Regions from separate parts of the Streptomyces sp. NPDC059452 genome, predicted to be linked through region 1. Evidence: riboswitches for the same ligand, from Rfam matches in the RefSeq annotation. Region 1 holds a riboswitch; the other holds the start of a gene.
The links. Region 1 has a riboswitch for cyclic di-AMP ahead of ACFW9Z_RS22540 (M23 family metallopeptidase). Riboswitches for the same ligand answer to the same signal wherever they lie in the genome.
Positions count from the first base shown of each region.

Region 2: another riboswitch for cyclic di-AMP. It lies ahead of ACFW9Z_RS33075 (peptidoglycan DD-metalloendopeptidase family protein); the one in region 1 lies ahead of ACFW9Z_RS22540 (M23 family metallopeptidase).

Region 1 covers NZ_JBHYVE010000017.1:89,404-92,796, forward strand. Annotated here, with positions in the region: gene ACFW9Z_RS22535 (GntR family transcriptional regulator) at 1-630, opposite strand, end outside; gene ACFW9Z_RS22540 (M23 family metallopeptidase) at 880-1,713, opposite strand; cyclic di-AMP (ydaO/yuaA leader) riboswitch at 1,727-1,895, opposite strand; gene ACFW9Z_RS22545 (M16 family metallopeptidase) at 2,118-3,393, opposite strand, start outside.
Region 2 covers NZ_JBHYVE010000039.1:45,929-49,321, forward strand. Annotated here, with positions in the region: gene ACFW9Z_RS33070 (SGNH/GDSL hydrolase family protein) at 1-32, opposite strand, end outside; gene ACFW9Z_RS33075 (peptidoglycan DD-metalloendopeptidase family protein) at 227-1,252, opposite strand; cyclic di-AMP (ydaO/yuaA leader) riboswitch at 1,256-1,416, opposite strand; gene ACFW9Z_RS33080 (tyrosine-protein phosphatase) at 1,828-2,640, shown strand; gene ACFW9Z_RS33085 (DUF6126 family protein) at 2,657-2,833, opposite strand; gene ACFW9Z_RS33090 (helix-turn-helix domain-containing protein) at 2,895-3,393, opposite strand, start outside.

The DNA.
Region 1 (3,393 bases):
CCGGTCCGGGCGGCGCAGCCGGTGGGCGCCCGCGGCCCGTTCCGCATGCTGGGCGGTGAGCGCCCTGGCCCGTTCCGCGTCGCCGCGCGCGACCGCGTCCACGATGGCGCCGTGCTCGGCCCAGGAGTCGGCCGGGCGGGCCGGCTGCTCGACCGCGTACATCCAGGCGACCTTGTGTCTGAGCTGGGTGAGCAGCGCGATGAGGCCGGGGCTGCCGGAGGCCTGGGCGAGGGTCTCGTGGAACCAGCCGCCCAGCGACCGCAGATCCTCCCCCTCCCCCCTGCGCGCCCGCTCCTGGCCCAGTCTGACCAGCCCGCGCAACACCTTGAGGTGGGCCTCCGTACGGCGCTGGGCGGCCCGCGCGGCGGCCAGCGGCTCCAGGAGCATCCGGACCTCCAGCAGGTCGGCCGCCTCCCGCTCGGTGGGTTCGGCGACACAGGCCCCGGCGTGCCTGCGGGTGGTGACGAAGCCTTCGGACTCCAGGGTGCGCAGCGCCTCGCGCACCGGGACGCGGGAGACCCCGTACCGCCGTGCCAGCAGCTCCTCGGTGAGGCGGCCGCCGCGCTCGTAGACACCGGAGACGATGTCGTCACGGATTGCCGTGCATACCGAATGCGCGGGAATGCGCATGTCCGAACCTCCGCCTTAATCCCCGCGAAACGCGGCCGGCCGACGCCTGTTCCGTGACTCTATTGCAATCTGCCGCAATTTCCGATGGCGGGCCGGAATCCATGGATATCTTCCGGCCAGGGACCGGGGGCGGAGAGACCGGCGGCGGGGCTTTTCGGGTGCGTTGCCGAAGGCCCCGGCGGGAAGCCGGGGCCTTCGGACGAGCAGGACGTACGGGCAGGTCCTGCGGGCAGGTCGTACGGGGCCGGGTCAGACGCGTACGCCGTGCGAGCGCAGGTAGGCGACCGGGTCCATGTCCGAGCCGTACTCCGGGGTGGTCCGGGCCTCGAAGTGGAGGTGGGGGCCGGTGGAGTTGCCGGTGGAGCCGGAGAGGCCGATCTGCTGGCCGGAGGCGACGCTCTGGCCGACGGAGACGCCGATCGAGGAGAGGTGGCCGTACTGGGTGTACGTGCCGTCGGCCATCCGCAGCACGACGTTGTTGCCGTACGCGCCGCCCCAGCCGGCCTCGACGACCGTACCGGCGCCGACCGCGACGACGGAGCTGCCGGAGGCGGCGCGGAAGTCCACGCCGGAGTGGCTGCCGGAGGACCAGAGCGCGCCGCCCGACTTGTAGCCGGTGGTGACGTACGAACCGGCGACCGGGAGGTGGAAGGCGTTGAGCCGGGCGCGTTCGGCGGCGCGGGCGGCCCGGGCCTTCTCCTCGCGGACCTCCTGGGCGCGGGCCTCGGCCTTGCGCTGGGCCTCCGCCTTCGCCCTGGCCTCCGCCTTCGCCCTGGCCTTCGCGGCCTTGACCTTGGCCGCCGCTGCCGCCTCGGCCTCCGCCTTCGCGACGGCCTCGGCGCGCTGCTTCTGCGCCCGGGCCTGGGCCTGGATCTGCTCGGCGATCGTGGCGTCGAGGGCGATGGTCCGGGTGAGTCCGGTCTCGGCTGCCTCGGGGGACCCGGAGTCCGCCGCGGCGGCCGGGGAGGCCAGGGAGCCGATGACTCCGGTGGTGGCCAGGGCCGCGATGCCGGTGGCCCGGGCGCCGCGGCACTTCAGGCGGCTCGGGGCACGGTGCTTCCCGGTGGCACGGGTGAACGCCATGGAGGGGCTGATCCTTTCCTTCCTTCTCGCCTACCGGGTTAGCTGACGGGTTCGGAGCAGGAAGGTCTCCTACGGATGTCCGCGCCGGGTCACGGCACGGGGATCCGATTCACCCCAGGGACTGCGTGTGGGTCCCCGGCTCCCCAGGCTCGCGCCTGACGGGGACTCGGCGATGGCTGCCCGGGGCCGCGGATGCGGCGTACGGGTGACGGACAGCCGGGCCGACGCTAGGCGGGCCGCCTTCCCAGCACCAAACGGACAGGGGGATTTGTCGCGCATCCCACAGGGCGTAGAGGGAGTTACCCCCCTGAGAGCAGGTAAATGGCACTAAGTGGACAAAAGGGAGGACCCCGGCGGACTGCTGTCCACCGGGGTCCCTTTCGTCCTGATGTGCCGACGGTGCGTCAGCCGCTGACGACGGTCACCTCTCCGATGCCGAGCGCCTTCACCGGCTCCTCGATCCGGGAGGCGTCCCCGACGAGGACCGTGACCAGCCGGTCCACCGGGAAGGCGCTGACCACGGCCGCGGTCGCCTCCACGGTGCCCGTCTCGGCGAGGCGGGCGTACAGCTGGGCCTGGTAGTCGTCGGGCAGGTGCTGCTCGACCTGGTCGGCCAGGGTGCTCGCGACCGAGGCGGCCGTCTCGAACTTCAGCGGGGCGACGCCCACCAGGTTCTGCACGGCCGTCTCGCGCTCGGCGTCGGTCAGCCCCTCGGCCGCCAGCGTCCGCAGGACCTTCCAGAGGTCCTCCAGCGCCGGGCCGGTGGACTCGGTGTCCACCGAACCGCTGATGGCGAGCATCGCCGCGCCGCCCGATTCGGGGCCGGACGAGCGCAGGACCTGGGCGAAGGCCCGTACGCCGTAGGTGTAGCCCTTCTCCTCGCGCAGCACCCGGTCCAGCCGGGAGGTGAGGGTGCCGCCCAGGCAGTACGTGCCGAGCACCTGGGCGGGCCAGACGCGCTCGTGCCGGTCGGCGCCGATGCGGCCGATCAGCAGCTGGGTCTGGACCGCGCCGGGGCGGTCCACGATGACCACACGGCCGGTGTCGTCGGCGGTGATCGGCGGGACCGGGCGGGCCTGGCCCGGGTTGCCCGACCAGTCGCCGAGGGTGTCGGCGAGCAGGGCGTCCAGGTCGATGCCCGTGAGGTCGCCGACGATCACGGCCGTCGCGGTGGCCGGGCGGATGTGGGCGTCGAAGAAGGCGCGCACGGCGGCGGCGTCGATCCGCCGCACCGTCTCCTCGGTGCCCAGGCGCGGGCGGGACATCCGGGCGGTGGCCGGAAAGAGCTCCTTGGAGAGCTGCTTGGCGGCGCGCCGGGACGGGTTGGCCTGCTCGTGCGGGATCTCGTCGAGGCGGTTGCCGACGAGCCGCTCGATCTCGCTCTCGGAGAAGGCCGGGGCGCGCAGGGCCTCGGCGACCAGTCCGAGTGCCTTGGCCAGCCGGGAGGCCGGGACCTCCAGGGAGACCCGGACGCCGGGGTGGTCGGCGTGCGCGTCCAGGGTGGCGCCGCACCGCTCCAGCTCGGCGGCGAACTCCTCGGCGCTGTGCTTGTCGGTGCCCTCGGAGAGCGCCCGCGACATGATCGTGGCCACACCGTCCAGGCCCTCGGGCTCGGCGTCCAGCGGGGCGTCCAGGAAGATCTCCACGGCGACGACCTGCTGGCCGGGGCGGTGGCAGCGC
Region 2 (3,393 bases), on a different contig from region 1:
TTCTGCTGCTGGGTTCTCGAATCGTCTGCCACAAGGCCATATCCTGCACCGTTCAATGTGACCTACGCGACCGTAATACGGGGTTGACGGGTGGTGAGATAGACCACCCGGTCAGATTTGGGTAAAGGCGGAATAAGTGGAGGGGCGGTGCGCCGCCGCGCACCGCCCCTCGATCACTTCATGCCGTCTCGATCACTTCACGCCGTCCGGAACGGCTGCCCCCGGGTCAGAGGGAGACGCCGTGCTGCCGCAGGTAGGCGACCGGGTCGACGTCGGAGCCGTAGCCCGGGCCGGTGCGGACCTCGAAGTGGAGGTGCGGGCCGGTGGAGTTGCCGGTGGAGCCGGAGAGGCCGATCTGCTGGCCGCCGGTGACGGTCTGCCCGGCGGAGACGCTCAGCGAGGACTGGTGGGCGTACTGGGAGTACATGCCGTCCTCGTGCTTGATGACGACCTCGTTGCCGTACGAACCGCTCCAGCCGGCCGAGACCACGGTGCCCGGGCCGATGGCGCGGATCGGGGTGCCGGAGGCGGCCCGGAAGTCGGAGCCGGTGTGGTAGCCGCTGGACCAGCTGGCGCCGGAGGCGCGGTACTGGGTGGTGACTTGGGCGTTGTCCAGCGGGGCGGTCCAGCCGGAGCCGGTGGACTCGGAGGAGCCGGTCTGCGTGGAGGTTCCGGTCTGCGCGGCGGCGTCCGACTCGTCGGCCGAGAGAACGTCCGCCTTCGGAGCAGCGGCCTTCGGAGCAGCCTTCGGGGCCTGCTTCGGCGCGGCCTGGGTGGCCGGCTGGGCCTTCTTCGGCGCGGCCTTCGGGGCAGCGGCCCGGGGAGCCGGGGCGGCCTTGTCGGCCTCCGAAGGAGCGGCGGAGCCGGACGCCTTGGCGCCGAGGGTGAGCTTCATGCCCGGGAAGATCAGGCTGGGGTTCTCGCCGACGGTGGAGCGGTTGTCCTGGTACAGCTTCTGCCAGCCGCCCTTGACCTGGTGCTCGGCCGCGATCTTCGACAGGTAGTCGCCGGAGACGACGGCGTACGTCTTCGGGGCGGTCTTCGCCTTGGCGGGCGCGGCCTGCGGTGCGCTCTGCTCGGCGGCGGCCGTGGCGGCCGCGGGCTTGACGGCGGGGGCCGCCTTCTCCGCGGCGTGCGCGCCGGTGGCGCCGATCAGCGGGAGGGCGAGTACGGCGCCGCCGGTGCCCGCGGCGACGACGCCGCGGTGGATCGGGCCGGACTTGGTACGACGGTGCTTACCCTTTGCGGGCATGGGGAAGTTCCTCTCCGGCGCCTGCGAGGTGAGCTGTCGGGTTCGGGCTGGAGATGCCCGGCCGCCGGACGGCGGCTTCACCCCGAGCCGGTCCGGATCTCTCCGGGCCGGCGGCTTACCTGGTTCCCCCGCTCCTGCCACACGTGAGTGGGTGGGTGCGAATTCCGGGCGGCGGCAGGATTAGGCGGTCCGTCCGGATTGACGGTGACCGTAAACGAGTGAGGACGACGGGAACAAGCCGTCGGTTGCCTACCGGAATCATCGATTCAATTCCGCTCCGGATTTCCCGTCACACTCCGTGGATTACGGATCTTGGCTTTCCGTACGGAGACCGGGAAACCGCCGGGCCCCATCCGCCACGGTCCGTCACGGATATGATCCCGCTCACCCACGAAATCCCATCTCCCCCATTAGCGGGGCATGTTCTGCGAAATGCACCAATACGGACATGCCGTCGGCGCCACTCCTGACACCCCGTCAGTGGACCGATGATTTCCTGACGAATCGATGTCGTATCGTCACGGGAGCGCCCTCGCCGGAGAGCAGCGCCGATTCCAGACATTCCAGGAGCTACCGTGACGCAGCAGGTGCCACAGGTCCCGCCGACCGAGACCGCACTGACCGGAGTCCGCAACTTCCGCGATGTGGGCGGCCTGCCCACCGGGGACGGGCGGCGCACCGCCTTCGGCCGGCTCTACCGCAGCGGCCACCTGGCGCACGCCACCGCCGAGGACGCGCTCTTCCTCGGCGGGCTCGGGCTGCACACCGTCTTCGACTTCCGCAACTCCGCCGACCACCGGCTCGACGGGTTCGACATCGAGCTGGCCGGTGTCCGCAATGTCAGCATTCCGCTCTCCGACCCGGCCGACGGCGCCGAGTTCTGGCGGCTGGTGCGCGACGGGAACATCGAGCAGCTCCGCTCGGTCCTGGCGGACGGCAAGGGCGCCGAGCGCATGATCCGTATGTACCGGTCGACCATCGTGGACCGCACCGCCGAGCACAGCCGCGTCCTGCACGCCCTGGCGGAGGACAGCGTGCCCGCCCTGATGCACTGCGCGGCGGGCAAGGACCGGGCGGGGCTGTCGATCGCGGTCTCGCTGCTCGCGGTCGGCGTCGAGCGCGAGGCGATCGAGGCGGACTACCTCAAGTCCAACGATCCGCACCGCCGGTACAAGGTGAAGCGCACGGACATGTCCGAGATCGGGATGTCCCCCGAGGTGCTGGAGCTCCTCAACCCGCTCTTCGGCGCGCAGCCCGAGTACCTCGCGGCGGCGTTCGCGGCCATCGACGAGACCTGGGGCACGACGGACCGCTATCTGACGCAGGGGCTGAACGTCTCCCCCGAGACGCGGGAGCTGCTGCGCCTGCGACTGCTCGACCAGGGCTGAGGGATCGGCCGGGCGGTCACTCCGCGCCCGCCACCACGAAGAGCAGATAGAGGAAGGCCGCGATCACGTGGCCGACCACCAGGTAGGCGAAGAGCCGGATCACGAGACCGCGCGGCATCCGGCGTTCCTGTGAGTCCTTCGCGGCCTTGGGGTGACGCGGACTCAGCGGGTCATAGTGTTCGGAATCGGACATGACGGTCCTCTCTGACGGCCTCGCGGCCGATGGGGCGAAGGGGTCAGCGCGGGTGGAGGGGTCAGCGCGTATGGAGGGCGTTGCCGAGGCAGAGCTCGGCCGCCGGGCTCTGGAGCAGGGAGTGGACGAAGAGCAGCTCCGCCCCGCTCCGGTCCAGGGCCGCGATCCGGTGCGGGGTGAGCGAGTCGAAGTGGGCGCTGTCGCCCGGGTCCAGATCGTGCACGGTCTCCCCCAGCGCGACCCGCAGCCGCCCGCCGAGGACGTACAGCCACTCCTCACCGGGGTGCACCCGGACCAGATCGCCCTGGGCGCCGTACGGGACACGGACCCGCAGCGCCTGCATGGCGCGGCCGGGACTGCCTGCCCGCCGGTACATCCAGCCGTCGGCCTCGGCGCCCTCGAAGGCGCCGCCCCGGACGATCGCGTCCCGCTCGGGCGGCTTCTCGCCGAGCAGCTCGGAGACGGTCGTACCGTAGATACGGGCGAGGCCGAGCAGCATGGGCAGCGAGGGCTGTCTGCGGCCCGTCTCCAGCCGGGAGAGGTGGGCCGGGGAGAGTCCG